3 regions of the Pseudoramibacter faecis genome follow, and region 2 is predicted to be linked to each of the others. Evidence: predicted binding sites of a transcription regulator. Region 2 holds the regulator's gene; each other region holds the start of a gene.

Region 1 (10,470 bases), on a different contig from region 2:
AAAGTCGAATATGAAGCGCAAAAACATGGCAAACTGGGAGTCATAGACCAGATTGACCAGGATGAAAAAGCCGAAAAAAGGGGTACCGTGCTGGATCTCGTCATTCCGATCATCGCATTAATTATTTTTTCTGTCCTCTCGATGTTGTGGAACGGTGGTCTTTGGTCGGGAAAGGGTATCTCAATCGCAGAGGCATTTGGCCGATGTAATGCATCTGCCGCTTTGGTGCTCGGTGGATTTTGGGCATTGGTTTTAACCTTCCTGCTTTTTGTTCCGCGAAAGTTGATTTCTTTCCACGAATTTTTTAATGGTGTTGCCGAAGGGATCAAAAGCATGGTTCCTGCCTATATTATCCTGACCCTGGCTTGGACCATTGGTGCTCTTTGTCAGGATTATTTAAATACCGGCGTTTTTGTCGGCCAGCTCATTCGGGCATCACACATGCCCCTGCAGTTGATCCCGGCTATTGTTTTTGCCGTTGCTGCTGGGCTCTCCTTCTCCATTGGAACCGCTTGGGGAACCTTCGCCATCTTTATTCCCATCGTTGTTTTTATATGTCAAGCCAGCGCCCCCGAATTGATGACCGTTACGCTTTCAGCAACGCTGGCAGGCTCAGTTTTCGGCGACCATTGCTCCCCTATTTCGGATACGACCATTTTGTCGTCGACAGGCGCAGGATGCAACCATCTGCAACATGTATCGACCCAACTTCCTTACGCCGCAATTGTCGCTGGCTGCAGTTTCTTAGGCTATCTGGTTGCTGGACTAACATATGGAAATGTCTTTGCCACTTTGGGTACCGGTCTTTGCGTGCTGATCGGCTTGCTCATTATCCTGCACAAGCACAGTGATAAACGGCTGCATCAATTCATTGAATCCGGACAAAAATAATTTAAGCACCCTCATTAAAAAGCAACGTTAACTAACGGTGCTTTTTTTGAATTATATTGACAAGTTCTCATTTGTTATTTTAGAATGAGGTCATTAAAACAAAGGAGGATACCATGGCACATTGTAAAATGACACATGAAATGATTCGCGTATTTGATTTAGAACGGTCGATGGCCTTTTATGCCGACGCATTGGATATGCATGAATCCAGACGGAAAGAACAACCTGCCGGAAAATTTACCTTGGTTTTTTTATCAGACGGAGAAAGCGATTTTGAATTGGAACTCACTTACAATTATGATCCGGAGGTGCCCTATACTCACGGGACAGGTTATGGACATTTGGCCGTATGGGTGGATGATTTGGAGGCAACCTATAAAGAACATCAACAAAAAGGATATATGGTCGGACCTTTGAAAGGTCTTTCCGGTGACGGCCGAAAAAATTATTATTTCCTGACCGATCCGGACGGTTACCAAATCGAAGTGATTCGCCGTCCCCAATAAATAATCGCTTGGCAAATTAAGATGCAACGCAATTAAAAAGCTCTGCTAAAGCAGAGCTTTTTAATTGCGTGTTTAAACTGCACGGACTACACAGCGCCATCATTTTCCGACGATAAATCGCGCATATTGTTCAGACACAGCCCAATGGTCGAAGCATTGTGCAAAATGGCTCCCGTCTGGGGAACGATAACGCCGGCGATACCCCCGGCCAAAATGCTTCCATTTAAAACATTGCCAATCACATACGTATGATGCATGCGCTTCATCAGCTGATCCGATATCTTTTTTAAAACCACTAACTGATCCAAATCGGATCCGGAGATGGTTACATCCGCGATTTCCTGTGCGATATCCGCACCCTCTTTAATCGCGACTCCGACATCCGCTGCTGATAGTGCCGGTGAATCGTTAATGCCGTCGCCGATCATGATTACTTTGCGCCCGGCGGCTCGCTGTCTTTCCACATAATGGGCCTTATCTTCCGGCAGCACTTCAGAATAGTATTCTTCAATACCCGCCTGCGCGGCGATCACTTTCGCCGTTTTGTCGCTATCTCCTGTTATCATCACGATGTGATGGAATCCAACGGTTTTTAACGCTTGGATAATTTGCGGTGCTTCTGCTTTGATCGGGTCAGAGATGCCAAATACCGCAACCAATTCTCCGCCGATCGCCATATAAAGATAGCTGTATTCCGGCGGCATGGTTACCAGTGACGCCTGAATGTCGTCACTCATCTTCACGCCTTCGTCTTCGAAAAGAAAATGATAAGAGCCGATCACTACGCGCTGATCATCAATTTTCGCGGCAATGCCATGTGCCACAATATATTCAGCCTTAGTGTGCATTTCTTCATGTTCAAGATTCTTTTTCGCTGCGGCTTTAACCACGGCGTTGGCCAGAGAATGTGGGAAATGTTCCTCCAGACAGGCGGCAATGCGCAGCATCTCATCTGGATCGCGGTCATCAAATGTCATGATCTTCCGAACCACCGGCGTAGCTTTGGTTAAAGTGCCAGTTTTGTCGAAAATAATCGTATCTGCTTCCGCAATAGATTCCAAGAACTTACCGCCCTTAACCGTCATTTGATGCCGGCCGGCTTCCCGCATGGCGGAAAGCACGGCAATAGGCATCGCCACCTCAACCGCACAAGAGAAGTCCGCCATAAGCACCGATGCTGCCTTCATAACGTCTCGAGTCAATGCAAATGCCAAAAGCGCAGCTCCAAAGGTCCAGGGCACCAATTTGTCTGCAACCGAAACGGCTTTCATTTGGGTCAGAGCGGCCATGTTTTCTGATTGCTCAATCATTTTAACAATCTTGTCATAGCGCGTTTTCCCAGTGGCAGAGACCACCTGCACGGTCAATTCCCCTTCCTCTAAGACGGTGCCGGCATAAACCGTCACGCCGGGATATTTACTGACCGCTAAGGGTTCTCCCGTCAGTGCGGCTTGATTGACCAAAGCTTCTCCGTCAAGCACCTTGCCGTCCAGAGGAATCATGTTCCCCATGGTGACTCGGAATCGATCACCGTTTTGCATATGGTTAAGGGAAACCTGATGTTCCGAACCGTCTGCTTCAACTTTCCAAACCTTTTCAACATTCAGCGACAAGGACTGGGCCAGATCGTCCACAGATTTTTTATACGTCCATTCTTCAAGAATTTCACCAATTTCCGTCAGGAAAACCACGGAGCTTGCCGTTTCAAATTCACCGGTCAAAAGGGCTGCCAAAACGGCTGCTGCATGGATGATCTCCGCCGAGAAATTTTTCTGCCATAAATCCCTTAGTCCGCAGAAAACAAAAGGAGTCGCGTGGATAATGGTCACAGTTGTCCGAATCGGCACCGGCAGACACAATGTTCTAAAGACTTTTGAAATAATTTTATTAATGATTTTTTCTTTAAAATGTTCGTTAGTTGCCCGAGATGACACTGTCGGCACATTGTCTTTTAGCGCCGGATCATCTAAATCCATCGTCGAAATGTAATCCAATAGCGCTGAACGCACCCCGTTATAAATCACCACTAATTGCGCCGTCCGCGCATAAACTTTCACACGCGTAACACCGGGCATTTCAATCAAGGTGTAATAAAGCACGTCCGCTTCGCCTTCTGTCAAACGCTTTTTGGTTAAATCCAAATGAAAACGATTCGGGCTTTGATGAATCAGTCGAAATCTCATGGCGCTACGCCCTGCTCATCATTTGCTTGCTTCTGCAGTTTTCTGAGCGATTGCTTCTGCCGATTCTGCCGCTTCTTTATCAGCATAATATTTTTCTGCGATCATATCGGCATCCGCCGCAATATCATCATAACCAGCCTGGCATTTTTCAACACTGTCTTTAATAGCATTGACTGCAATTTTCGTACCGGCGACCACGTAGGCGCTCGCCTTTTTAGCGCGCTTGCTCTTGGCCCAATTGACACCCAAAGTTCCCAATAGGAAACCGCCGCCGATCTTTAATACATTCCCTTTAATAGACATTTTTATACCTCCGCATTAATCATTATGATAAGCCGGTTGATTCATCATTGTTTCAAACATATGAACCAAAATGAATATTTACAGCCTCATTATACATATGGGGGTATTAGTTGTAAAGTGTTTTTTGAAAAAAATAAGTTTTAAAGAAAAAAGCCTTTCGAATGGTCATCTACCATTTTTCGTATATTAAAAACACCTGTTCACGATTTGCGAACAGGTGTCGAAGTTAGTGCCCTTTGTGCTTGGTTTTTTTCTTTTGCTGTTTGAGCTTGAACAAGTGTTGTTTTTTAGCTTGTTTGCGCGCTCTGCGCGACTTTTGTCTGACTTTTTTCTTATTTGACAAGTCTTCCTGAAGAACTCGCTGAGCCTTTGTGCCTTTTCGTGGCGTTTGAAACTGTCTTTGAATCTGTCGCTGCCTTCTTTTGGGATTCTTGGCTAAGGGTTTTGCTTCATACGGCGTGCCTTCACTAAAAGACAAATATGCGTATTGTTCTAAAATAAATGCCAAAATTTCGTTATCTTTGGGTTCACCGCCAAAGGTAACTTTGCAAAAGCTTTCCTTGCCATCTTCCGTTCGTGAAAACATCCCCACCCAAAAGGGATCCTCAAAATAAACAACTAAACTGCTTGTTACCTTCTCCATAACGACCCTCCTTTTAAAAAATATGATCAAAGAAAGGACGACCCAGGAGGGGAAGGTTACTGAATGTTTTCACATTTCTGGACTACCGACCAGAATCCAAAAGGATTGTGTTTTTATCTTTGATTTTGACTTTGCAGTATTTGCTCAGATTTGATCTGTGCTGCCCGTTTTACCCGCATAACAGTCGGTCTCGACCGATGTCAGATTGTTGAGTTCGTAGGGCGTTCCCTGATACATAAAATGGAGCCAATTGGTGTACAGACAATTAGAAACGGATCGCCAGCGTAAAAGCGGTTCCCGCAAGGGATCATCGTCGGGATAATAATTCTCCGGGATATCCGGATCAAGCCCTGCCTTCATGTCGCGCTTATACTCTTTATCTAATTCCATCCGATCGTATTCGGTATGGCCTAAAACAAAAATCTGCCGAGAAGAATAAGCCAGAATAATGGTTGATCCGACTTCTTCTCCGCTTGCGCAAACATAAAGTTCCGGATTCTGGGCAACAGCCGCTTCATCAATCCCCGTATAGCGCGAATGCGGAATATAAAAGACATCGTCCATTCCGCGCATTAACATTTTCTTATGGTGTAAAACCCGATGTTCATAAATCCCCGAGATTTTTTTCTCCAACGCAACCTTTCGAATCCCGTGATGATAATAAAGGCCGGCCTGAGCGCCCCAACAAACATGAAACGTTGTGAAAACATGGGTCTTTGACCATGTCATAATGGTTGTGATCTCATCCCAGTACTCCACATCTTCAAAGGGCATTTTTTCAACTGGCGCTCCAGTAATAACGAGTCCATCAAAGCGCTCGTTCTTTAACTCAGAAAAGGTCTGATAGAATTTATTGAGATGAGAAGTCGCCGTATGTGTCGGTTCATAACTTTCCGTTTTCATAAAAGTGATCTGCGTTTGAATCGGAAAATTGGATAGTACGCGAAGCAGATCCAATTCCGTATCTTCTTTTAATGGCATCAGATTCAATATGCAAATCTGCAATGGACGAATTTGCTGTGTGTGTGCACGCCGTTCATCCATCACGAAAATATTTTCGGATTCTAAAATTTTTTTTGCCGGCAAATCATTCTGAACTAAAATCGGCATGATCTAACCTCCTGATGGTTTCATGGTAGTTTTTTATCATATCATATTTCCTGTTCAACATGATTTTAAAGTTTATTTGCACTAAATTAAAAACAAGACTGCAGACATTCGTCCACAGCCTTGGATGATTTTCAAACGTATAATCAGCAATTACATCATGCCGCCCATACCAGCACCTGCAGGCATGGCCGGAGCCGGGTTTTCTTCAGGATGGTCTGCCACAGCTACTTCCGTTGTCAAGAGCATGGCTGTAATGGAAGCCGCATTTTGAATGGCCGTTCTGGTGACTTTGGTCGGATCAATAATGCCTTTTTCGACCATATCGACATATGCATCGCTCAAGACATCATAACCGATGCCCTTTTCCTTCTTCCGAAGTTCATTGACAATGACGGAACCTTCCACACCGGCATTTTCTGCAATCTGGCGGACCGGTTCTTCAATGGCTCTGCGGATGATGGCCGCGCCAATTTTTTCGTCGCCATCTAACGTGGCAACCAATTTATCAACATCGTCAACAGTGTCGAGCAATGCGGTTCCGCCGCCGGGAACAATCCCTTCCTGAACGGCAGCTCTGGTTGCATTCAGCGCGTCTTCAATATGGTATTTCATTTCTTTCAGTTCAACTTCTGTGGCTGCACCAACCTGGATCACGGCAACACCACCAGCCAGTTTTGCCAAGCGTTCCTGAAGTTTTTCACGGTCATAATCGGAGTCGGTGGCCGGAATCTGCGCTTTAATCTGTGCAACGCGTTCTTCCACAGCAGTTTTGTCGCCCTGGCCGTCCACGATGATCGTATTTTCTTTATCGACCTTCACCTGACGAGCGCGACCTAATTGTTCGACGGTGGTGTCTTTTAATTCAAGGCCAACTTCCTCGGAAATGACCTGTCCGCCGGTTAAAATAGCAATATCCTGAAGCATGGCCTTTCTTCTGTCGCCAAAGCCTGGCGCTTTAACGGCCACACAATTGAAGGTCCCGCGCAATTTGTTCAAAACCAATGTGGTTAAAGCTTCGCCTTCGACATCTTCAGCAATAATGAGGAGTTTTCCGCCCTGCTGGACAATCTGTTCGAGCACCGGCAAAATTTCCTGGATATTGGAAATCTTTTTATCTGTAATTAAGATATACGGATTATCCAATTCGGAGACCATTTTTTCGGTATCCGTTACCATATAACCTGATAAATATCCGCGATCAAACTGCATCCCTTCGGTAAAGTCCAGTTCGGTTCCCATCCCTTTACCTTCTTCAACCGTGATCACGCCGTCATCGCCAACCTTAGCCATGGCTTCAGCGATCAGCTGACCGATTTTTTCGTTTTGCGCGGAAATCGACGCAACCTGTTCTTTGGATTTGTCGGATTGAACCGGCTGAGACAATGCTTTCAAGCCGTCAACGACTACATCGACCGCTTTTTCAATCCCTTTTTTCAAAACCATCGGATTCGCACCGGCCACCACATTGCGATTGCCTTCCCGGACAATCGCCTGTGCCAAAAGCGTTGCCGTTGTTGTTCCGTCACCAGCAACATCGTTGGTCTTGGTGGCAACTTCCTTCACCAGCTGTGCACCCATATTTTCAAAAGCATCTTCTAATTCGATTTCTTTTGCAATGGTCACACCATCATTGGTGATTGTCGGGGCGCCATATGTTTTTGAAAGCAATACATTTCTGCCCTTTGGTCCCAAAGTAATTTTAACTGCATCTGCCAGCTGATCGACACCACTAATTAAAGCTTCTCTTGCGTCTGCGCGGTATTTAACATCTTTTGCCATACAAATAGCCTCCTCAAATTTAAACTATCAATAAAACGCGTTTTTTTCTTTATTCAACAATCGCTAAAACGTCGCTTTGTTTGATGATCAAAAATTGTTCACCTTCCACTTTGACTTCGTTGCCTGAATATTTGGAATAAATCACCTGATCACCGACCCGAACGTCCAGCGGCACTTTTTTCCCGTCAATCACTTCGCCAGAACCAACAGCGATAACTTCTCCCTGTTGGGGTTTTTCCTGCGCGGAATCCGGTAAAACAATACCAGAACTGGTTTTTGCTTCTTCTTCCTTAACTTTAACGACGAGCTTATCACCCAAAGGTCTTAACTTCATACTAATGCCTCCTATAAGTTAATAAAATAGCACTTCTCTATTAGCACTCAACATATCTGAGTGCTAATAGTATGTTAATCGATTGGCTGAATTTTTGCAATCATTTTTTTAGTTTTTTTATTTCTTTTAAGATAAAGAATCAGCCAATTGCGCCGGCAGTTCCAATCCCGGTTCTGCATTCAAATCCCAACCGGACAGGCGGCCGGCTTTAAAATCATAGTAAGCGCGTGCTCCAATCATTGCAGCATTATCCGTGCACAATGTCAACGGCGGATAATACAGCTCCCATCCATTTTCCTGACTTGCCTGCTTCAAAGCGTCGCGAAGCCCGCGATTGGCAGATACGCCACCAGCGACACAAATTTTATTCATCCCGGTTGATCTAGCGCAGTCTATGGTTTTCTTCACAAGCACTTCAACCACAGCCGCCTGAAAAGATGCGGCAATATCCTCCGGCTTATAAGCGATATTTTTCATGTTGTAATGATTCAAATAGTTTAAAACGGCAGACTTTAATCCGGAAAAACTAAAATCAAAGGTATCTTTTTCCAGAAAGACACGTGGAAAATCCACAAAACCCGGATTACCTATTTCGGCGGCTCGGTCGATGGCCGGACCGCCGGGATAAGGGTAACCTAAAACACGAGCCACCTTGTCAAATGCCTCTCCAGCCGCATCATCCCTTGTTTGTCCCAAAATAATATTGCTCTCGTAGTCCTCTACCAAAACCAAATTTGTATGACCGCCAGAAACCACCAATGCCAAAAACGGCGGCGTTAACGCAGGAAAAGCCAAATAATTTGCCGCAATGTGGCCCTCGATATGATTGACACCAATCAACGGCTTTCCCAACGCATAAGCCAACGCCTTGGCTTCTGAAACCCCCACCAAAAGCGCGCCGACCAATCCTGGGCCGCGGGTTACGGCGATCGCGTCAACCGCTTTGAGGGTTAAACCGGTGTCATCCAGTGCATCTTGAATCACATAGGGCAGTTTTATAACGTGATTACGCGATGCAATCTCCGGAACCACACCACCGTATTTACGATGGATCGCGATTTGTGTATAAATTTGATCCGCCAAAATTTTTCGACCGTCTTCGACGATGGCAACAGATGTCTCGTCGCAAGAAGTCTCAATGCTCAAAATTTTCATATTCACATTCCACTTCTCTATTCATAACGGGACCGACATCAAATAAGCGTTCGAGCCATCGGGATAATATCGCTCACGCTTTCCAATGATTTCAAATCCCAGGTGACGATAAAGTTTGAGGGCTTGATGATTTTTTTGCCTGACTTCCAGGGTCATTTCTGTGCAGCCATTCAAACGTGCATAATCCATCATGGTTTTCATCAATCGTCGACCGAGACCGCGCTGCTGCCAATCCGGTAACACGGCAACCTTCATGATCTGCGCTTCATCCGCCACACACCATTCACCGGCAAAACCAACCACTTGCAGTGCCTGTTCTTGCCCTGACGAATGCTCGATAATCACATAATGAGCTAATGGATTTTTAATTTCCTGAAAAAATGAAGCCTCCTTCCAGGGAACCAGTCCTGCGTCTCGGTCGATCGTCAGGACCTGGGCAATATCGGCGCGAATCATCGGCCGAAGACCAAAAGAAGATGGGCTCAAAACTTCATCTGCCATTTTATTAGCCGAATCTTTCTTCCGCAGAGGATTTGCGAATATAGTTTAACGTGGCCTGCATGCAATCTGTCGTTTGACCTGCAGCAATTTTCTGCATCCCGATTTGTGCTGCAGAAGAAGCTCGATTCATCCGTATAAATGGCGGTGCACAAACACCCTCGGATAGCAATTCACATAAATGCTCGCCGTATTTTTTGACGCCGTCTCCTACAAAATAAATGGGTCCAGCATAGTCCTTTAAGATATCCGCCAACACATCGACCGTGCATACCCGTTCTGATAATACCGTTCGCAAGCTATTTGCCGTCGGCCGATAAGCCGCTGTGTATACTTGCTGCCGCTGTGCATCCAAAATGGGACAAACCAATCCATCCGCACAATACAAATTAGCCGCCAACGCCTCCAATGTCGAAACGGTCACCATTGGTTTGCAAAGGGCCTGCGCAAATCCCTTGACCGTCGCTATACCAATGCGCAAGCCGGTGAAAGAGCCGGGACCGTTCACCACGCCGAAAACATCAATCTCTTGAATAGATAATCCAGAATCCTGCAGCATATGGTCAATCGCCGGCAACATTTTTTCGGAATGCTTTTTGCGATAATTGACAATCGTTTCTGCCATCAAACGATCATCATCGATCACTGCAGCACTGGCCACAATCGTTGCCGTGTCCACTATCAATAATTTCATTATTATTCCTTTCAGTACTTATTATCCAATCAGACAATCAAAATTCAAGTTTATAATCTGTGATATAATAACAAATAATTGATGTTCTTACAATTTTACGAATAAAACTGTTATATCTTTGCTCTGCAATGGGCTTAAATTAATGAAAGGACTCCCTTATGTCTCGTCAATACAGTTATCCTGCCGTTTTTGATATTCACCCCGCTTTTTTCACCATCACTTTTCCGGATCTGCCGATTGAACCGATCCGATTCGCGGCTGAGGAGATCGCTGAATCCTTCGATCACGCTGCGACTGTTTTAGGGAATTACATTTCGGAATCCTTAATTTTTGAAACGCCACTCCCCGAACCAACCCCTTTGGCGGTTCTCCCT
Region 2 (10,470 bases):
TGATGCGGGGACATCAAGTGTCAAGGCCGTTTTGTTCGATGAAATTGGACGGGAGCTATTGGTTCATGCTCTCGAAAATGAACCGATCTACATCGGGGAAGCTTCGGTTGAACAAAATATGAATTTACTTTGGAACAAGATTGTCGTGTGCTTGAAGCAGATTGTTGCGGAAGGTCCGGCTAGTAAAGACGATATTGTCGGTATCGGGGTTACCGGCCAAGGGGAAGGGATTTGGCTCCTCGATGAAAACGGGGAGCCGGTTCAAAATGCAATTTTGTGGTGTGATGGGCGTGCGACAGATCAGGTCGACAAAGTCACTCAAGAAAATCCAGCATTGGGCGATATGATTTTTGAAAAAACAGGATCACCGCCGTTAACCGGAACACAGCTTATGTTATTGAGCTGGATGAAAGCGCATCGCGAAAAGACCTTAGATCGTGCGGCGCACATGTTGTTCTGCAAAGATTTTGTGCGATTTAAACTGACGGGGGAATATTTTGGCGATTTCAGTGACGGCAGCACGTCGATTTTAGACGCACAAACCGGCAACCCTGCAGCCGAGGTATTTGACGCCTTGGGATTAAATGATTATATCCACCTAATTCCGCCAGTGAAAAATGCGATGGAAACGGCCGGCGTATTGACCGATGCCATCGCGTCAGATTTGGGGTTAACCCCCGGGACGCCGGTCGTGGCCGGCGCCATTGATGTGGCGGCAACGGCGGTCGGCATCGGTGCCATTGACGAAACAGATATTTGCACGATTTTGGGGACGACCTGTGCGACAGAAACTTTTGGCCACAAAGCCGATTGTCGTTTTGGTGCGCCGAGAACCCGCTATATTAAACATGCGCCTGATGATATCTTTATGAATCTTCAAGCAACGATGAATGGAACACCGAATTTGGATTGGGCTTTATCTGAAATTGCAATTACCAATGATTTTGATCAAATTGACACGATGATTAAGGATATCGGCCCGGGCAGCGGCGGTGTGATCTATCATCCGTATATCAGTGCGGCAGGTGAAAGAGCGCCGTTTTATAATCCGGATGCAAAGTCCAATTTCTTCGGCATCAGTGCGCACACGACACGAGCCGATTTGGTTCATGCGGTTTATGAAGGCATTACATTTTCGATCAAAGATTGCCTGAATCATTTGGATAAAAATGTCAAGATTTATCTCGCTGGCGGTGGCGCAAAAAGTGAAATATGGTCGCAGATGATCGCGGATATGCTTGGCGTTCAGGTGATTATTTCGGCTGGAAATGAATTCGGCGCTAAAGGCGCGGCCATGTTAGCGGGGGTTGCGGCAGGCTGCTACAAAGATCTGACCGAAGCCAAGCGCGCCTGCTGTTACGCGAAAAAGATGCATCGTCCGGATCCGGAAAAGACGAAAATTTACAGCGATTTGTACGAACTTTATGTCGACATTCGAAAAGCGAATGACAGCTTGTGGCACAAGCGGGCGGCGATTTTGGACAAATATTTTGGCCATGACGAGGGGGAATAAAGCATGAAAATATTTTTTACTGCGGAATACGATGAAGAGGCGCTGAAACCGCTATACGATATCGGGGAAGTCGTTAAAGATGGTTGGGCCATCGGCAAAGCAAAAATGACAGAAGAAGAATTTGCGGAAAAATCGAAAGATGCGGATATCATCATCACGAGTTATGACGATGTCACAAAAAAAGTCATCGACGGAGCATCAAAGCTGAAGCTCATCGCTGTGACCCGTGCGACGCCGGTTAATGTCGATATAGAAGCGGCTGAGGTGAAAAATATTCCGATCATTTATACGCCGGGGCGCAATTCCGATACGGCGGCAGAGATGACGATCGGCCTGATGCTCGCCATTGCCCGCAAAATTCCGATGGCGCATATGGCCCTCAAACAAGGTCAATATACAGCGGATCCTGAATATCACAAAGAAACAAAAGAAGGCCTGAAAGTCGACATGATCTGGGACATGAACCCGGGATCGCCCTATGTTGTATTCAAGGAGACCCAGCTTAAAGGCAAGACACTGGGGATCGTCGGTTACGGCAGCATTGGCAAGCGCGTTGGCAGAATCGCCCGAGCGATGGGGATGAAGCTTTTGATTTATGATCCGTTCTGCTGTCCGATCGACATCGAAGAAATCGGGATCGAAAAAGTTGAAGATCTCGAGGATTTGATGAAGAAGGCAGATTTTGTGACCTGTCACCTGAAAGTGACACCGCAGACAAGAGGGCTCATCAGCGACAAGATGATAAAGCTGATGAAGCCGACGGCCTATTTGATCAATTCATCGCGCGGAGCCATTTTAGATGAAAATGCGCTCGTCGATGCATTGCGCGAAAAACGCATTAGGGGGGCGGCCCTGGATGTCTACGCCTCAGAACCCGTTGCCCGTAACCATCCCTATATTACAGAACTCAATAACGTGGTGATTACGCCGCACATCGCCGGTGCGACAGACGATGTACTGACGAATCACACCAGGCAAGTCGTTGACGATGTCAAACGCTTTGTCGCCGGCAAACCACTATTGTATCACTACCATTAATCCATATATAATCGATTCAAACATCAAGGGGGAATAACCATGTTGTTAAAGCAAGAACGCAATGACGTCGTCATTTATTGCAAAAAATTAATCACAGCCGGCCTCACCACAGGAACCGGCGGCAACATTAGTATTTTTAACCGCGAGAAAGAATTATTTGCGATCAGTCCGTCCGGCATCGATTATTTTGAACAAAACCCAGAAGATATCGTGGTCATGGATCTCGACGGCAATGTCGTCGACGGCGATCGCAAGCCATCGAGCGAAAAAGATTTGCATCGCATTTTTTATACAGACCGGGACGATATCGACGCAATTGTGCATACGCATTCGACATATTGCACAGTTTTGGCAACATTGCGAGAGCCTTTGCCGGCGTCAAGTTATCTGGTCGCGTTTGGCGGACCGGAAATTCGCTGCGGCGGATACGCCTCTTATGGAACACCGGAATTAGCCAGGCTGACATTTGATGCCATGCGGGATCGTCAGGCGGCGCTCATGGCCAATCACGGGATGACCGCGGGCGGAAAGAATATTGCCAGTGCATTTAATGTTGCGGAACAAATCGAACAATGCGCACGGGTTTACGTGATCGCCAGATCGATTGGCGAGCCTGTGATCTTAGACGAAGATGAGATGGAACGCATGATGGTTAAATTCCGCGATGATTACGGTCAAAAACACATGGAGTCCATCAAACGAAAATAATATATAAAAATGAAAATCCGATTTCGAAGAGCCGGGTTAAATTTGTAACGATAAAAACCACGATAATCTTTAATATTGGAAACTTGGCTATGGAAAAAGAGGGCGTTGCGCCTTCTTTTTTTGCGGGGCGGCTCAAAAGCGCCTGTAAACCTTGACATCCCTTGAACAAGCGGTATAATGATAGCGAAAAAACGCACGAAAGGGGGGATCACCATGAAAGATCAGAAGGACAAAGACCAATTGGAAAAAAGAGTGATGATAGCCAGCGATGAGGCGGCTGAGCAGGCGGCCGTCCCGGGAGAAGCGCCCCCGAAACGCTTCGGTAAAGGTGACACCGGGCCGGACGAGCGCAAGGAGGAACCCGTCGAACGGTTTGAGCGGGGAAAAGCGGAGCCTAAGGTCGGGGAGGTGTCGGAGGAAAAGGCATCGGATAAGCCCCACCGGTTTGGCCGAGGGCCAAAATCCTGAACGCGCCGGGCAACACACAAAAAACGACCGAATCAATAAAGATTCGGTCGTTTTTTGATGGACGCCTTAAGCGTCTTCGTTGATCCAGGGGGAAATCTGCCAGACGTAGCGAGTATCCTCCGCGTCGTTGAGTGCCAAAATGGCGTAGTTTTTTCCGATGAAAACCGCCTTGTCTCCGGGCGCTTCCTGATATTCCACGCCGGCATCGCCATAGTAAACGGCCTCGGTCATGGCCTTCAACGGGACAACGGGTTTTTGATCATATTGCCGGAAGCGGTTGAATTCGCGAAAAGCTTCCGCCTGCATCACCTCACTTAACAGATGTTTTTGAGGTTCTTCCTTGATATCGATAATCAAAACATCAGTGGCATCTTCGGTTCTGCGGACCAACGCTAAAACGTATTTCATGATGAAGCCTCCCTCCACGCGATCGTTTTTTAAATTATAAACCATTTCAAAAAGCTTGTCACGAAAATCAAATTAAAAATTAAACTAAAAAAGCCCTGCGTTGTGCAGGGCTGCCAATGGAGGTTTAGTCGTAGGTCTTGATCTTGTTGTTGATCTTCTGGTGGGTCAGGTCCTTGCCGAACCATTTTTTTGTCAATTTGCCGTAGGTGCCGTCCTTTTTGATGGCCTTGAGCGCGTCGTTGATCTTGTCGCGCAGGGCGGTGTCCTGCTTGCGGCAGACAACGGCCACCGGCTCGTTGGACAACGTGCTCGAAGAGACCTTGTAAGTATTCGGCTGCTGTGCCACATAGAAGTTGGCCACCGGTTCATCGGTCATGATGTAGTCGATCTGGCCGCCCCGCAGCGCGGTGAAGGCGTCGATCATGGAGTCGAATTCCTTGAGGGTCATTTTGTTGCCGTCCTTTTTGAAAGCCTTGGCCGCGTAATCCGCGGTGGTTTCGAGCTGGACGCCGACTTTCTTGCCGTCAAGCTGCTTGATATCCGTGGCCTGGGTGCCGCCGGCCGGGGAGACGATCACCACGCCGTTGCCCAGGTAGGAATTGCTCATGGCGAAGCTCTTCTGTCGCTTGTCGGTGTTGGAGACGCCGGCGATGATGCATTCGTACTGGCCAGAATTGAGCCCGTTGAAGATCCCGTCGAAGGAGGTGTTGGTCCATTTGGCCTTCACGCCCATTTTCTTGGCGAGGGCGCGGCCGAGATCCACGTCGAAGCCGACGAGCTTGTTGTTTTTATCCTTATATTCGAAGGGGGTGTATTCGGCGTTGGTGCCGATCTGCAAAACCCCGTCGTCCAGGGCGCTCTTTTGTTTGCTGCCGCAGCCCGTCGCAAAACCGATCACCGCGGCGAGGCAGGCGGCGAGGGCAATCACTGTGAGTTTCTTTTTCATGAATGAACTCCTCTCTTAAAATTATCTTTATTATAAAACAAAGGCCGGCAAAAGGCCAGCCTTTTATGGGTAAATATGCAGGAAAATTTTATTTTATACAACGTCGCCGGCCGGCGCGAGCAAATTGGCGCGGATGGCGGCGAGATCCGCCGGGGCGAGGTCGGTCTGCTCGGTCAGGTAGCGGTCGACATGGCCGAAGTGTTCGCGGATAAAATCGAGCTGGGACTTAAGCCAGGCCGGCCGAACGCCGAAGAAGTCCCGCAGCTTGGCCCGTTCCTCCGGCGCGGCCATGTTAAAGCCGGTGGCCATGATGGTGCCCAGACTTTCGTAGGCCCGCTCGAAGGTGAGGTTGCTCAGGGTGTAGTCGGAGAGGATTACGGACTCCGGCACGCCGCAGATCAAAAGGATCAGCGCCGTCATAAAGCCGGTGCGGTCTTTGCCGTTGGTGCAGTGATAAAGCAGCGGAAAGGCCGCGGGGTCTGTCATCAGATGGAGCACCCGGGCAAAATCCCGGGCTTTGTGTTCGACCTGGTAGCGGTAAATCTCCCGGAAGAAGCGGTCGATGGCGCCTGGATCGTCGAAGTCGATGTCCCGGGCGGAGACCGGGATGCCCTTCAGCACCGGCAGGTTGATGTAGTCCGCCGTGGCGGGCAGCCGATCGCGCTGTTCGCCCGCCCGGCCGGTGTCGCGGAAGTCAATCACGTGGCGCAGACCGATGGCCTCGAGGGCGGCGATGGCGTCGTCATTCCAATCTGAAAGCGCCTCGGCGCGAAATACCAGCCCCCAGCGCAGCTTTCGGCCGTCCCGGCCGGTGTAGCCGCCGATATCCCGGAAGTTGATGGTGGTCTCGGGCAGCAGGAAGCGGCGGTCGAGCTGCGACTCGTCGCAGAGAATCAGGTGTTCGGCGTCGTGATAATCGATGACCGGAACGGCAGATGGATGTGAGGCAGTTTTTTCTTTCTTTTGCTTCAGGCAGGCGAAGGCGGCGGCAAAGCCGAGGGCCGCGAGCCCGAAGCCGATCATTTTTTTCATGAGCGTTCTCCTTGGATGCGTTGCAATGTGCGGGTGTTTTCATTATTATAGCATAATGCACGCCGGATAATGGCGCCGGCGCGAAATTTTGGAGGTGGCCATGCAGAAGGATCGACAGGGAATCGGCGTTTATGTGCATATTCCCTTTTGCGTTAAGAAATGCCGCTATTGCGATTTTTGTTCGTCTCGGGAGGACGCGGCGGCCGTCGACCGGTATATCGACGCGCTCATCGCCGAAATTCGAGACGATGGCGCAGCGGCGGGAAAGCGGGTGGCAAGCCTTTATTTTGGCGGCGGCACCCCGTCCTTTGTGGACGCGGCGCAGATTGCCCGGGTGGCGGCGGCGCTGGAGGCGCGCTACGCTTTTTCCCTGCGGGATGCCGATATCGAGGCGACCATCGAGGTGAACCCCGCCTCGGCGGTGGGCGAAAAGCTTGCGGCCTATCGGGCGCTGGGCTTTAACCGGCTGTCCGTCGGCTGCCAGAGCACCGATAACAGACTGCTCGCGCTGATGGGGCGGGCGCACCGCGCGGCGGATTTTTTTGCCACGGTGGCGGCCGCGAAGGCCGCTGGGTTTGAGAATATCTCCGCCGACGTGATCTTCGGCCTGCCGGAGCAGCAGCTGGCCGACGTCGCGGCGACCATGCGGGATCTGTTTGCCCAGCCCTTGACCCATCTCTCGGCCTATAGCCTGATCGTCGAGCCGGGGACGGTGTTCGACCGTTTAGAGCGGGAAGGCCGGCTCGCGCTTCCTCAGGAGGCGGAGGAGCGCGCGATGTATGAAACGGTGCGCCGGATGGCAGCCGCCGCAGGCTTTGAACCCTACGAAATTTCCAACTTGGCCCGTCCGGGTTACGCGAGTCGGCACAACAGCCGGTACTGGACTTTCGAGCCCTATCGGGGCTATGGCCTCGGGGCGGCCTCCTTTTCGCGGCCGCTGGCCCTGCCTCTGGGGGACGGAGATGGCCGGCGCTTTGCAAACACATCGAACTTGGCGGCTTATTGTCTGGCGCCGGGCCGGGCGTTGGCGGAGGATCACCGGCTGTCTCTGGCCGAGGCCAAGGGCGATTTCATGTTTCTCGGGCTCCGGCGCACTGCGGGCGTGCGCGACGCGGTTTTTCAGCAACTTTTCGGCGTTTCCTTTTTTGAGGAGTACGACGCGGCCATCGCCAAGCTGCGGCGGCAGGGACTCGTCGAGGTGGCCGGCGATGCGCTGCGGCTGAGCCGCCGGGGATACGACTTGGCTAATCAGGTGTTTGTAGCCTTTGTGTGAGCCGGCTTAAATTAAACTGTAAATTTTTCAGAAAAAACGTCGGAAGGGGAAATTTACGTCGGATTCTTGTTGACAATTCAAAATCCCGGTGCTATATTAAACACAGATATTAGCACTCATGCAAAAAGAGTGCTAATAAAGAGGCGGTGATAAGATGAAGCCCAGAAAAAAGAAAATACTCACGGCGGTGATTCAGGAATACATCAATACGGCCGATCCGGTCGGCTCGCGGACCCTCTCCAAGCATCACGAGCTCGGGGTCAGCCCGGCGACCATCCGCAACGAGATGGCCGACCTGGAAGAGATGGGCTATTTGATTTCGCCTCACACCTCCGCCGGGCGCATCCCGACGCAGAAGGCCTATCGCTATTATGTGGACGAGATCATGCAGATCCGCAAGCTCGCGGAGAGCATGCGCCGGGACATTCACCGGGGGTATCTGACGGCCGGCCGGGAGATCGAACACGCCATTGTCCACACGGCCGATGCCCTGTCGACCCTCACCAACTATACCTCGGTGGTGCTGTCGCCTCGGGTTTCGCGGTTCAACTGCAAACATGTGCAGATCGTGCCGCTGATTCGCAACCGAGTGCTGATGGTGGTGGTCACGGTGGAAGGCATCGCCAAGAATGTGGAGATCACCCTTTCCCAGAATGTGGATAACGAAATGGCCCTGCACCTGTCCAACGCGCTTAACAGCATGCTCAAAAACATCGCACTGCAGGATTTCGGTACGGATATGGTGGACAGCATCGCCGATCTGACCCAGGCAGAGACGGCGGCCCTTCGCGAAATGCTTCCGGTCCTTCAGGAGACCCTCCTCGAGGAGGAAACCGAAGTCACGGCGACAGGGTTTAAGAATCTGCTCAACTACCCGGAATTTAACGACGTGGACAAAATCAAGAATCTGGTGGACGTGGTCGAGGCCAAGCCCCTTTTGGCGAAGGTGATGGTGAACGGCATCACCCACACCGGCGACGACCGCAATCAGATCATCCACATCTCCATCGGCGACGAGAACGACAATCAGCATCTGAAGGAATTTTCGATCATCACCTCGACTTACGAGATGAACGGCAGCCCGATGGGCGCCTTCGGCGTGATCGGTCCGACCCGGATGAATTATTCGCTGGTGTCCTCGGTGCTCGATGCCATTCGAGAGGAACTCAACGACAACATTAACAAGCTATTGGAATAACCGCGGCGATGACCGCGGCGCAAACACACAAAGGCAGGAATCATGGCAGAAGAAAAAGAACCATTAACACAGGAAGCCGAACCGACAACGCCGGAATCGACGGCTGACACCGAGCAGACGGCCCAGGCCGAAACGCCGGAAGCATCGCAGGAATCCCCCAAGGCAGACGCAGCTCAGGAAGAGAATTACAAAGATCAGCTGATGCGGCTGCGGGCGGATTTCGACAATTACAAAAAACGCACGAGCCGGGAAAAGGCCGACATCGCGGCCTACACCACCGAGGGACTGCTCAAGAAGCTCCTCCCAGTGGTCGACAATCTGGAACGGGCTCAGGCGGCGGCCGAATCGGACGAGGAGAGCCAGGTGGCCGAAGGAGTCCGGATGGTCTTTGACGAGCTGATGGGCGTGCTCAAAGAGGAAGGCCTCGAGGAAATCGAAGCCGAAGGCCAGCCCTTCGACCCGAATTTTCACCACGGCGTGGCGGTGGGGAGTGATCCCGAAGCGGACGATCAGGTGGTGTTGAGTGTCTTTCAGAAGGGCTATACCTACAAAGACCGGGTGGTGCGCGCCGCGATGGTGCAAATCAACCAGAAGTAAGCAAAAAATCCGGCGCTTTTCAGCGCGATTAATGATAAAAAATATCCATTTGAACAATTTCAGGAGGCAATAAAATGAGTAAAGAAAAAATTATCGGCATCGATTTAGGAACAACCAATTCTTGTGTAGCTGTGCTTGAAGGCGGCGATCCCGTCGTTATTCCGAATGCGGAAGGCGCCAGAACCACCCCGTCGGTCGTGCAGATCAAAGACGGCGAACGCCTGGTGGGGCAGGTGGCCAAGCGCGGCGCCATCTCCAATCCGGACGGCACCATCTCGTCCATCAAGCGCCACATGGGCTCGGATTACAAAGTCACCGTCGAAGGCAAGGAATACACCCCGCAGGAGATCTCCGCGATCATTCTGCAAAAGCTGAAGGCTGACGCCGAAGCCTACCTGGGTGAGGAAGTGAAAAAGGCCGTGATCACCGTGCCGGCCTACTTTAACGACGCCCAGCGCCAGGCCACCAAGGATGCCGGCAAGATCGCCGGTCTCGAGGTGGAACGCATCATCAACGAGCCGACGGCCGCATCGCTGGCCTATGGACTTGAAAAGGACGCGTCCCAGAAGATCATGGTCTTCGACCTGGGCGGCGGCACCTTTGACGTCTCCATCCTCGAACTGGGCGACGGCGTGTTTGAAGTTATGGCGACCTCTGGGAACAACCACCTCGGCGGCGACGATTTTGATAACAAGGTTATCGACTGGCTGGCCGACGAATTCAAGAAGGAAAACGGCGTCAACCTGAAGGCCGACAAGATGGCGCTCCAGCGTTTGAAGGAAGCGGCGGAAAAGGCCAAAATTGAACTGTCCTCCACGCTGAAGACCGAAATCAACCTGCCCTTTATCACCGCGACGGCGGAAGGGCCGAAGCATCTGCAGATGGATCTGTCCCGGGCCAAGTTTGACGAACTGACGGCCGATCTGGTGGACGCCACCCGCGGGCCGGTCAATCAAGCGCTGGCCGACGCCGAGATCTCCGGCGCCGATCTGGGCCGGGTGATTCTCGTCGGCGGCTCTTCGCGGATTCCGGCGGTGCAGGCCGCAGTGAAGGGCATCACCGGCAAGGATGCGGACAAATCCGTCAACCCGGACGAATGCGTTGCCGTCGGGGCAGCCATTCAGGCCGGGGTGCTCGCCGGCGAAGTCAACGACGTGCTGCTCCTCGATGTGACCCCGCTGTCTCTGGGGATTGAAACCCTCGGCGGCGTGAGCACCAAACTCATCGAACGCAACACCACGATCCCGACGAAAAAATCCCAGGTGTTTTCCACCGCGGCGGACAATCAG
Region 3 (10,470 bases), on a different contig from region 2:
CTTAATTTTTTACCATTCATTTAAAATTTTTACAGGAATTGATAGAATTTTGCCATTTTTTTGTCTGTTTTTTACTGAGCAACTGGAATTTTTTGTCAACTATGCTATAATGAATTAAGATTAAAAGTAGGAGACGTTATCATCATGGCGAAGACGCAAACCAAATCTTCTTCCATTTTGAGCATTTCAGATGTTTTTGATATGGAGGTGCTTCAGAAAATTCAGGACGCCTTTTCGGCGGCGACCGGCGTGGCCGCGATCATCGTCGACTGCAAAGGCAACCCCGTTTTGGAGTACAGCAATTTTACGGACTTTTGCACCAATATCCGCAAAATTCCCGAATGCTACGAACACTGCATGCGCTCTGACGCCGACGGCGGGATTGAATCGGTGCGCACCGGCAAGCCGGCCATCTATGTTTGTCACGGCGGTCTGGTGGACATGGCCGTGCCCATCATGGCCAAAGGCAACTACATCGGCGCCATCCTCGCCGGACAGGTGCAGATTCCCAAAGAGGAAATGGCCAAATTGCCCATGGGCTCCCCCGGCAAGCTCACCAACCTTTACGGCCGGCAGGATCTTGCCCGCATGCGCAGCCAGGTGACCATGACCACTCTCGATCGGGTGCAGGCCGCCGCCGATCTGCTTTTTACTATTGCCAATTACCTGGTAGAGCGCCAGCTGATCGTCGTCATGCAGCGGGAACTTAACGAGGCCAACATGGAGCTCATGGAAGAAATCAACCGCCGCAGCAACATGGAAAGCGCTTTGCAAAAGGCCAACCTCAAAGCGCTGCAAGCCCAGATCAATCCCCATTTCTTTTTTAACGTGCTCAACACCATCGGCCGTCTGGCCATGATCGAGGGGGCAAGCCAAACCCAGGATATGGTCTATCGTTTCTCCGATTTGCTGCGTTACACCATGCGCCGGGATGAAAACGATTTTGTCACCCTCCAGGAGGAAATCCACCATGTGCGCAACTATCTGCACATCCAAAAGGTACGCCAAGGCGACCGTCTGACCTACGACTTCGACATCAGTAAGGAACTCAAAACGGTGCTCTGTCCTTTCATGTCTATTCAGCCCTTTGTTGAGAATGCCATTAAATACGCGGTGGAAGCTCAGGAAAACGGCGCCCATATCCGCGTCTCCGCCCATCCGGTCGACGGCGATGTGGAAATTCACGTCATCGACAACGGCGTCGGCATCGCCAGCGAGCGCATCGACGAGCTCCTCGACGAAGAGCGTCACATCGAGAGCAAAAAGGGCATGGGTATCGGCATCCGCAACACCAACAAACGCCTGAAATATTATTACGGCCCCGATTACGGGGTCACTTTCAATAAAAACATCGCGTCCGGGACGGATGTGATCATCACCATTCCCCAGAAGCGCATGCCGGGAACTGCACCAAAGAAATGAGGTAACCATGTATAAAGTTTATATCGTCGAGGACGAACACCTTGAACGAGAAGCCCTTAAAATGATCTTAGACAACCAAGCTCCTGATGTTGAAATCGTCGGTTCGGCTTCCTCCGGGAAAGTCGCCCTTGAAGGCATCGCTGAGACCAATCCGCAGATCATTTTAATGGATATCAATATTCCGGAGATCAACGGTATCGAGGTACTGCGCCGGGTAAAAAAAGCCGATCCCGCCAAAAAAGTGATTCTTATCACCGCCTTCAATGAGTTTGATTTTGCCCATCAGGCCATCAAGGCCAAGGTCGATGATTTGCTGCTCAAGCCCATCCGCGCCGAGCAGTTGCTCGAATCCATCAACCAGGCCATCAAGGCACTGCAGGCCAATACCCGCAGCGCCATCGACGAGAAGCTCAACGAAGTGATTTACACCGTCGTCCACCAAAAATATGCCCGGTGCCGCCAGGCGCTGACAGCTTATCTGGATCTGCTTTACAATCACTATGGCTTCGATTTGCTTTCGGTGCAGGACGAAATCCGCCACTTTATGAACGAGCTGGACCGCATCGCCAAGGACAGCTGTAACTACGACATCATCTCGCCCCTCAGCGGTGGTACCGGCCACCAGCATTTTGTGCAAAGCTACCAAAACCGCTACGATCTGAAAATCGAGATCATGAAGGCTATCGACAAGATTTTTGACAAGATGACGGAAAACAGCCCGGAACACAAAAACACCATCGACGATATTCTCAATTACATCGACCGCAACGCCCAAAACGACGTTTCCCTCGAGCAGGTCGGCGAATACGCCAACATGAGCTCCTACTATCTCTCCAAAATCTTCAAGAAGGAAACGGGCATGAACTTTGTGACCTACCTGACCAATCAAAAAATCGAGATCGCCAAGGACATGCTCATCAACACCGATATTCCCATTATCAACATTGCGTTGGACCTTTCTTATCACGAACCTAATTATTTCAGCAAAGTTTTCAAGAAAAACGTCGGCATGACCCCGACAGCCTTCCGCCGGAAATTCCGCAAAAAAGAGGCTCAGAGCCGAGAGGCGTGACCGAACAGGGGGTTATCATCAAATTTAATCCAAAAATTTAATCAACACTCAAAAAACCGCTTTCGCGGTCTTTTTGAGTGTTGAGTGTATGATGTGCATGGAGGACTTTTTCATGAGTCACTAGTTCGGCGGCCGAGGATCCAGACATTTTTCGGATCACGATTCAGCCGCTTTAAGCTTTCGGCTGCGCCCAGCATTTCGCGCACACGGGCCGGTTTCCGATATAGACGTTTGAGTTCTGAATCTTTGCAAGTCACTGTGTTACCTTCTTTCTGAATGCTAAGGTTGATCGCCCGGATACGGTTGCCGACCCAAGCGGTCAACGGATCTTTTTGAAAGAGTTTCAATCAATGTCATTTTTTCGGCGCGAATATTTTTATCATCCGCATGCCGCCGCAGCGGCCGCCAAATAAAAAATCCCAACGCGATTGCGTTGGGATTTTTCCGTGGAGGAGAGGAGAAAGTCTCAGCCTTCAATCTCGATCCTATGGGCGGTTTCAATCTGCTGTTGATCCACTTTCGGAATGGTCAGGGTCAAAACCCCATCGGCCATGCTGGCGTGGATATCTTCCTGTTTGACCCCTTCGCCCAGGTAAAACTGGCGCTGATAACTGCCATAGTAGCGTTCTCTGCGAACGTACTTGCCGCTGTCATCCTTTTCGTCGTTGGCATTTTGAGCCTTGGCGGAAATCGTCAGATAATCCTGATTCAATTCGATGTGGACATCTTCTTTTTTAAGGCCCGGCAGATTCACCTTCAGTTCATAGCTGTCGTCATTTTCCTTAACGTCCGTTCTCATGAGCTTCGATGAATCCCAGTGGCTGAAAAAGTCACGATCAAATGTGTTCATCAGATTATCAAAAATATTTTCACCAAAAATTGTCGGTAACATGGTCATCAAACCTCCTTTAGAATGGTGTTATCGCATTGGCCTTCAGGACTTCTTTCCTGATTGCGAGATCATTATAGATCGTTTTATTAGCAGTGTCAAGAGGTGAGTGCTAATTCTGTTTTGAATTTAAGTTCCTTTTAATATTTTTGACGTTTTGTTTATATATTTCTAACGACGATTTTTGATGTTTTCCCTTTCTGTCACTACTCATGAGGCAAATAATGATCAATCGCATTGGTCAACTGTGCCAGCGCCATTTCAAAAGCGGCCCTGGTGTTTTTTGATATTCATGCATTCACTTTCACAAAAGCGGCAAAGCGCGGCAGGGCCAGCGACACATAGCCATACTTCCGGGTATCCAGGAGGCCCCTCTCTTTCAGTCTTTGGCGATAGACCGAAAATTTATTAGACGGCATCCCGCTGGCCTGCCGGATGGCCTGCACCTTGATGTTATCAGCGTCATCCTGTTCCGCAATGGCGCCGAGAATCTTCCGGTCTTCATTGGAGAGTTCACTCCAGATTTTACTATAAACGGCCTCGCTCAAAATCTGATCGTAACGCGACCAAATTTCCGGCAGGCGGCGGATGTCAATCTCCCCGAGCTCCCAGCAGATATACCCCAACACCTGAAAGGCAAAGGGATATCCCTTGGTCATCTTCGCCATCTGAATCGCCGTGGCCTCGTCAATATTAAAAACTCGGCGGTAGGCATCCCGGATGGCGCCGAGATCCAGCGGATCTAAGAAGATCTTCGGCGCCCGGTAAAGAAAGGTCAGATTTTTCTGATCCTGGAGATTTTTGATATTTTCGTATAAGCCGGTCATTAATAAAAAGATCGGCTGTTCATTTCCAATGAGCAGCTGAAAGGCGCTGGCCAACTTTCGGATCTGTTTGGTGTTGGTCACTTCGTCGATGGCGATGAGCACCTTTTGGTGACGCGATGCGATCGCCGTCAGCATCTCCTCAATGACGTTGAGCGCGGTCATGGCCGGCGACTGATTTTCGACGGTCACGCCGATGCCGAGAACATGAACGGCCACGTCGGCTTTTAAAAATGACTGATGCACCTTTTTATGATGATACAGATTGGCGCACAGCGTCGCCACAAGATCATCCTCATCCGGACTGAGGCGAATGACAAGCCATTCGTCTTTGCGATCCAATTCATTGGCAATGCCGGCCATCAGCACCGTCTTCCCGGAGCCGCGCACCCCCGTAATAACAAACAATTGCTCGGTCACCGGCGCCAGCGTGAAGGTCTTGATGATTTTCTGCGACTGATTCAGCCGGGAAATATAATGGGCGGGTTTGCGCCCGAAGGACAACGTGAATGGATTTTTTTGATAAGTCGCCATTTAAAGCTCCTTTCTTTAATATAGCTTTTATAGCTTTCCAAAGTTTTTATAAGTTTTTATTATTTTTATAACTTTACCATTATTTTATAGGTTTTTATAACTTTTTTCAACACAAAAATAACCCATCCGGATCTCGGGCTCCCGACATCTGAATAGGCTTAATCAAACCGATCGATACGCGCCATAAAGCTGCTGAGGCGGCGCGCCCCTGCTGTTTATACGCTAAATAATCATTTTTTGAATAATGTATGTGCTTGCGAATAGTCCCGAGTGCCGGATCAGCGATATCCCGCCCTTCATCTCCGGGCAGCGCAACGATCGCGTCAATCTGCGGCAGCCGACGCCTGCCCTTTTCGGCTTATGATTTCTTCGCGTACGTGATGATGCCGGCCTTGTCCAATCTTTCTCTAAGCCGCGGGCCGACGATAGCCGCAACCACCATCTTTGCCAAATCCTCCAGGACGAACGGCATCACGCCGACGGCGAACGCCGAGGCCAAACGCATCCCGGCACTGTGTGAAAGCCATAACGTTCCGAGAAGATATGGAATACAGGTCGCTAAAAACATTCCCGCAACGCATAGAATCCTATTTTGATAATAATTGTCCAAAACCCATCCTGCCAAAACCGTCATGAATATAAATCCTACAAGGTATCCCCCGGTCGGCCCCACAATCTTTTGAAGCCCGCCTGTGAATCCTGCAAAGACGGGAAGCCCCACAAGCCCCAAAAGCATATAAAGTAAAAAGGCGATCGTTCCCCGCTTCATTCCCACGATATACAGCACGAGGTAGATGGCGAAATTCTGCAGCGAAACCGGGACCGGTCCGATCGGGATGGATAATGGCCCGAGAATGCAGATGAACGCCGTCATCAGCGCAATAAACGTAAGATTTTTCGTGTTATCAGTGATTTTCATCTTATTTCCTTTCAAATATCTAAATGTCATTTCATCACTATATATTCAATTTATTCAATGGCGCCTTTGAGTCTTGCATTATCGGCATCGCCTTTCGCGATATTTTCGAATTGATCGATCAGAGCCTCCGCGTTGCCTCACGCCGTTTTGAAGGCCTGAGGGAAAACCCAAGATTCGCGAGCATGGCTCTGTCTTCCTTTGTATTATTGCCCACCGTCGTTAACATATCCCCAGTAATAGTGGCATTGGCGCCGGCTCTGAAAAGCGCGCTTCCGCCATCCTCAAACAGAAATCTTCCCGCCGCAATCCGGATCGATGCCTCCGGATTGATCCAGCGAAAAAGCGCAACCGTGCGCAGCACATCCTCCGGCGATAGCCTTGCCCGATCGGCAAAGGGCGTTCCCGGAATTGGAATCAGCGTATTGATGGGAATGGACGCGACGCCCAGCTCGGCCGTTGTGAGCGCCATTTCTATCCGGTCAACCCACGTTTCTCCCATGCCGATGATCCCGCCGCAACAAATCTTGAGCCCAAGCTTCTGGGCGGCGGCAATCGCCTGCAGTTTTTCATCGAAGGTGTGCGTTGAACACACAGACGGAAAATACCTTCTGGACGTTTCTATATTGCAGTGCACCATCTCGACGCCGGCTTCCCTCAGGCGGGCAAAGGCTTCCTGGCTCATCAATCCGTGGGAACCGCAAAGTTTCATCTCCGAAAATTTTTCATGAAGCGTGGCATAAGCCGTCGCCGCCGCATCCAGATCATTGCCTGCCAGCGTTCTGCCCGCGGTCACAATCGAATAACGATTCACGCCCTTTTCATTATAAATTTCACAATCTTTTACAATCTTGTCCAGCGCCAGAAAACCATGCTCGTCAATTCCGGTGTGATTGTGACGAGATTGCGCACAGAACTTGCAATCCTCGCCGCACCGGCCGCTCTTGCCGTTGACAATGGAACAAAGATCCGCATTATCGCCGCAGAGCGCCTCGCGAATCCGATCCGCGCCGGCCGCCAGCTCTCCAATCTCCGCCTGCAAAAGATTCGGCGTTCCGCCCTCTTTGCCGAGCACTGCCGATGCCGTTTTTAAACGCCGTCCCGCTATGACCTCGTCCGTCAGTTGATCTAATGTCAAAATACCACCTCCCAAATTGCAGTGTCGGTTTTAATTATATCTCTAAAATCCGCCGCCGGCCCATACTAACCATAAAGCTGATAACTTTTTCATCCCGTTTCGGGAGGTATTTATTTTTCAGGTCAACGCATAATGTCTACTCTCACCGCTCATCTTCTTCAGAATAACGGGATTATGACATCAAACACGGCATTAAAAAAGCAGGTCCTCAGACCTGCATAATACCTTACAAAGTGGTGCGCCAAAAGGGATTCGAACCCCTGCCCTTTCGGTTCGTAGCCGAACGCTCTATCCAGCTGAGCTATTGGCGCATCAACCTTACTTGACCTATTATAGCAGGTAATTGCGATAAATCAAGAAAAATCTCAAAAAAATCCAATTCTAACTTCTTTTAATTTCAAGGGCCGGAAAACGCGCACAGACGCATCGCCTTCCGGCCTTTGCCTCCTCGCCCGATTTACCAAAGCCCGGTAACATGCTGCATGATCAGACTCATGACGGCAATGCCCACCCAACAGCAAAACCCCAGCAGAATTGGCTTGCCGCCGCTTTTCACCAGCTTCACAATATCAGTATTCAAACCGATCGCCGTCATCGCCAGCACGATAAAGAATTTGCTCAAGGTCTTCAGCGGGTTGAAAACCGCCGCGTCCACGCCGAAATGCACACAGATGGTCGTGATGAGCGAGGCGATCACAAAATACAAAATGAACATCGGAAACGCCCGTTTAAAACTGAAGCTATTATCTTCGTTTTGCTCCCTGCGCGCCCGATGCAGCGCCAGCACCAGGGTGATCGGGATGATGGCCAGTGTTCGCGTGAGCTTCACCGTGACGGCTTTGTCCAGCGTGGCGCTGCCCAGATGATGCATGCTGTCCCAAACGGAGGCCGTCGCCGTCACCGAGGAGGTGTCGTTCACCGCGGTCCCCGCGAAAATGCCGAAGGCTTCGCTGCCATGGGCAAAACCGATGAGATTGCCCAGCGTCGGGAAAATCAGCGCCGCGATCAGGTTAAATAAAAAGATCACGGAAATCGCCTGGGCCACCTGCTCGTCGTCGGCGTCGATCACCGGCGCCGTCGCCGCAATGGCCGATCCCCCGCAGATGGAAGAGCCCACGCCGATCAGCGTCGCAATCTTGCCGGGGATGTAAAAAGCCCGACTGAGCGCAAAGGCCAGCACCAGTGACGTGGCGATGGTCACCGCGATGATCGGCAGCGACTGACGCCCGGTCTCGAGTACCACGCTCAGGTTCAGACCGAAGCCCAGCAAAATCACCGCGTACTGCAGCACCTTTTTCGACACGAAGCCGATCCCCGCGTTCAAAGCCGATTTATCTTTGATCAGCAGCGTAACGATCATCCCCAGCAAAATCCCGATGACCGGGCCGCCCACAATCGGAAAGGCCTGCCCCAGAAACCAGCTTGGCAGCGCGATCACCAGACAAAGCAAAACGCCACGAATATATTCTCGAATCCAATCCATCGTTGTCCCTCCAAACTTTCTCGTTGTTTTAAATCCAGTATAATCACAATTTTTCAAAAGATAAAATAATAAATATTGATTCAATCATCAATAAAATTTATGATAATCATTACAGCCCCTTTGGCTGCATCCCCGGGCATCGGCTCAAACAGACCGATGACACCCTATTATATCGGAGGATACCGTGCTCGATTTTAAAATTTACACCTTCTTAACCGCCTGCGAGACGCTGAATTTTTCCAAAACCGCCGAAACCATGCACATCACCCAGCCGGCCGTCTCTCAGCAAATCCACGCCCTCGAGGCCGAATTCGGCGAGACGCTCTTTTCCCGGGAAGGGAAAAAACTGCAGCTGACCGCCGCCGGACGCATTCTGCGCGATGCGATGACAACCATGTGCAACGACGAGGCCCGGATCCGCACCCGGATCCGCGAAAGCCGCCCGGGCCGCCACCGGCTGACCTTCGGCGTGACGATGACCATCGGCGAGTTTGATCTCATTGCGCCCATGGCCGCCTTTATTCGCCGCCATCCCCGCACAGACCTGCGGGTGCGCTACGGCAACACGCAAAAGCTCCTCGCCGATCTGAATCACGGCCGCATCGACTTCGCCGTGGTAGAGGGATATCACGATCCCGGCTATTATGAAAAGCGCGTCTACCGCAGTGTGCCTTATATCCCCGTGTGCGCCGCCGGCCATCGCTTTACCCGGCCCATTCGCACCACCCGGGATCTGCTCGGCGAACGCATTCTGATCCGGGAGACGGGCTCCGGTACCCGTGCCATTCTGGAGCGCAGCCTGGCCGTCATGGGGCTGGCCGTCACCGACTTCACTCATTTTGTCGAGGTTGGCAATATGCACGCCATCATCGCCCTGCTCGAACGGGACTGCGGCATCTCCTTTCTCTATCAGACCGCGGCGGAAGAGGCCCTGGCCCGCGGCACGCTGCGCACCATTCCCCTGACAGACTTTAAAGTCAACCACGATTTCACCATCCTGTGGAACCGCCACTCCGTGCTCTCGGATCAGATCGAGGCCGTCAGCGTCGAACTGGTCACCGCCTCCAATGCGCTCCCGGATTGATTTTTCCCTGTAACCATTGCGGCAACAGCTCCCTTTTGATACAATAAATCCCGTCAATAAGCACGGTCGCCGGCACTGCCGGCGCAAAGGAGAACGCTATGCCCTTTTCATCCCGAACCACCATCGCCACCCATATCCTGCTGGCGATCGTTACCTTTGAAGGCCAAGCCAAAACCACCTCCCGCTTTCTTGCTGGCAGCGTCAACGTCAATCCGGTGATCATCCGCAATATTTTAGGCCAGCTCAAGCGCGCGGGCCTGGTGCAGGTGGAAGCCGGGATCGGCGGCGCCCGTCTTTTAAAGGCGCCGGAAACCATCACCCTGCTGGACATTTTTAACGCTGTGGAAGGCCGCGACAAACCGCTGTTTCACTTTCACAAAAATCCCAACCCCGACTGCCCGGTGGGACGCAATGTGCACGCAGTCCTCGACGATAAACTGACGGCAGCCGCTCGGGCCATGGCGGCAAGCCTGGCCGCGACCACCTTGGCCGATCTGCTGGCCGATTTGGAGACCCGACTCGCCGCACATGCCTGATCGGCAGCGCAACGCACCAAAAAACCGGAACATCTCACCACGGATGTTCCGGTTTTTTGGTGCGTTATACCAATCTCAGCCGGGCCATGGCCCTGGCCAGTCCGTCGTCATCGATGTCAGCCGTAACCATATCGGCGGCCTCTTTGGCCGCCGCCACGCCGTTGCCCATAGCCACCCCGATGCCGGCAAAAGCCAGCATCTCAAGATCGTTGGGGCCGTCTCCAAAAGCAATCGTGTCCGCCGCGTCGGCGTCCATCGCCGTCAAAAGCTCCTGCATCCCCACCGCCTTGCTCACATCGCGCAGAGTGATCTCACCGGTGTGCTCGTCCGCCGGCTCCAAGCTGCTGGGCGTCGCCGCCAGTCCCAATGGCGCCAGCGCCGCATCCATCGCCCGGTGATCCATCGGCGCGTTGCAATACACCAGACACTCCGTCTCGCCGTAATGCGCCGCATAGGCCGCTCGGTCGGGATCGATGCGCATCGGACCGATAGCCTCGCGAATCGCCGCCGCCAGCGGGCGGGCGGGATCCGTTTGGAACAGGCGAAACTGTCCCAGAGCCGTCACAGCATCC

The links. The regulator HrcA, encoded in region 2, represses chaperone genes, less so after heat shock. The targets are predictions, from matches to a motif close to TGTTAGCACTCNNNNNNNNNGAGTGCTAACA.
Region 1: groES (co-chaperone GroES) is a predicted target of HrcA. The motif match lies at 7,788-7,818, and genes of this name have one in related genera.
Region 3: V3C63_RS10025 (Hsp20/alpha crystallin family protein) is a predicted target of HrcA. The motif match lies at 3,471-3,501, and genes of this name have one in related genera.

What each region holds. Positions count from the first base shown of each region.
Region 1 is NZ_JAYFFI010000011.1:31,117-41,586, reverse strand. It holds gene V3C63_RS08150 (Na+/H+ antiporter NhaC family protein) at 1-891, shown strand, start outside; gene gloA (lactoylglutathione lyase) at 1,005-1,397, shown strand; gene V3C63_RS08140 (heavy metal translocating P-type ATPase) at 1,484-3,580, opposite strand; gene V3C63_RS08135 (DUF6110 family protein) at 3,599-3,883, opposite strand; gene V3C63_RS08130 (YjdF family protein) at 4,110-4,526, opposite strand; gene V3C63_RS08125 (homoserine O-succinyltransferase) at 4,671-5,636, opposite strand; gene groL (chaperonin GroEL) at 5,787-7,415, opposite strand; gene groES (co-chaperone GroES) at 7,465-7,749, opposite strand; gene tsaD (tRNA (adenosine(37)-N6)-threonylcarbamoyltransferase complex transferase subunit TsaD) at 7,876-8,904, opposite strand; gene rimI (ribosomal protein S18-alanine N-acetyltransferase) at 8,926-9,405, opposite strand; gene tsaB (tRNA (adenosine(37)-N6)-threonylcarbamoyltransferase complex dimerization subunit type 1 TsaB) at 9,410-10,096, opposite strand; gene V3C63_RS08095 (hypothetical protein) at 10,255-10,470, shown strand, end outside.
Region 2 is NZ_JAYFFI010000001.1:474,447-484,916, reverse strand. It holds gene V3C63_RS02360 (FGGY-family carbohydrate kinase) at 1-1,513, shown strand, start outside; gene V3C63_RS02355 (2-hydroxyacid dehydrogenase) at 1,517-2,551, shown strand; gene V3C63_RS02350 (L-fuculose-phosphate aldolase) at 2,591-3,259, shown strand; gene V3C63_RS02345 (hypothetical protein) at 3,473-3,727, shown strand; gene V3C63_RS02340 (hypothetical protein) at 3,794-4,135, opposite strand; gene V3C63_RS02335 (substrate-binding periplasmic protein) at 4,260-5,081, opposite strand; gene V3C63_RS02330 (tyrosine-protein phosphatase) at 5,175-6,113, opposite strand; gene hemW (radical SAM family heme chaperone HemW) at 6,214-7,386, shown strand; gene hrcA (heat-inducible transcriptional repressor HrcA) at 7,541-8,584, shown strand; gene grpE (nucleotide exchange factor GrpE) at 8,627-9,181, shown strand; gene dnaK (molecular chaperone DnaK) at 9,256-10,470, shown strand, end outside.
Region 3 is NZ_JAYFFI010000018.1:21,675-32,144, reverse strand. It holds gene V3C63_RS10035 (sensor histidine kinase) at 145-1,422, shown strand; gene V3C63_RS10030 (response regulator transcription factor) at 1,430-2,494, shown strand; gene V3C63_RS10025 (Hsp20/alpha crystallin family protein) at 2,961-3,386, opposite strand; gene V3C63_RS10020 (P-loop NTPase fold protein) at 3,674-4,741, opposite strand; gene V3C63_RS10015 (biotin transporter BioY) at 5,100-5,660, opposite strand; gene bioB (biotin synthase BioB) at 5,779-6,795, opposite strand; tRNA gene V3C63_RS10005 (tRNA-Arg) at 7,030-7,106, opposite strand; gene V3C63_RS10000 (YeiH family protein) at 7,253-8,278, opposite strand; gene V3C63_RS09995 (LysR family transcriptional regulator) at 8,463-9,362, shown strand; gene V3C63_RS09990 (Rrf2 family transcriptional regulator) at 9,461-9,898, shown strand; gene V3C63_RS09985 (Cof-type HAD-IIB family hydrolase) at 9,963-10,470, opposite strand, start outside.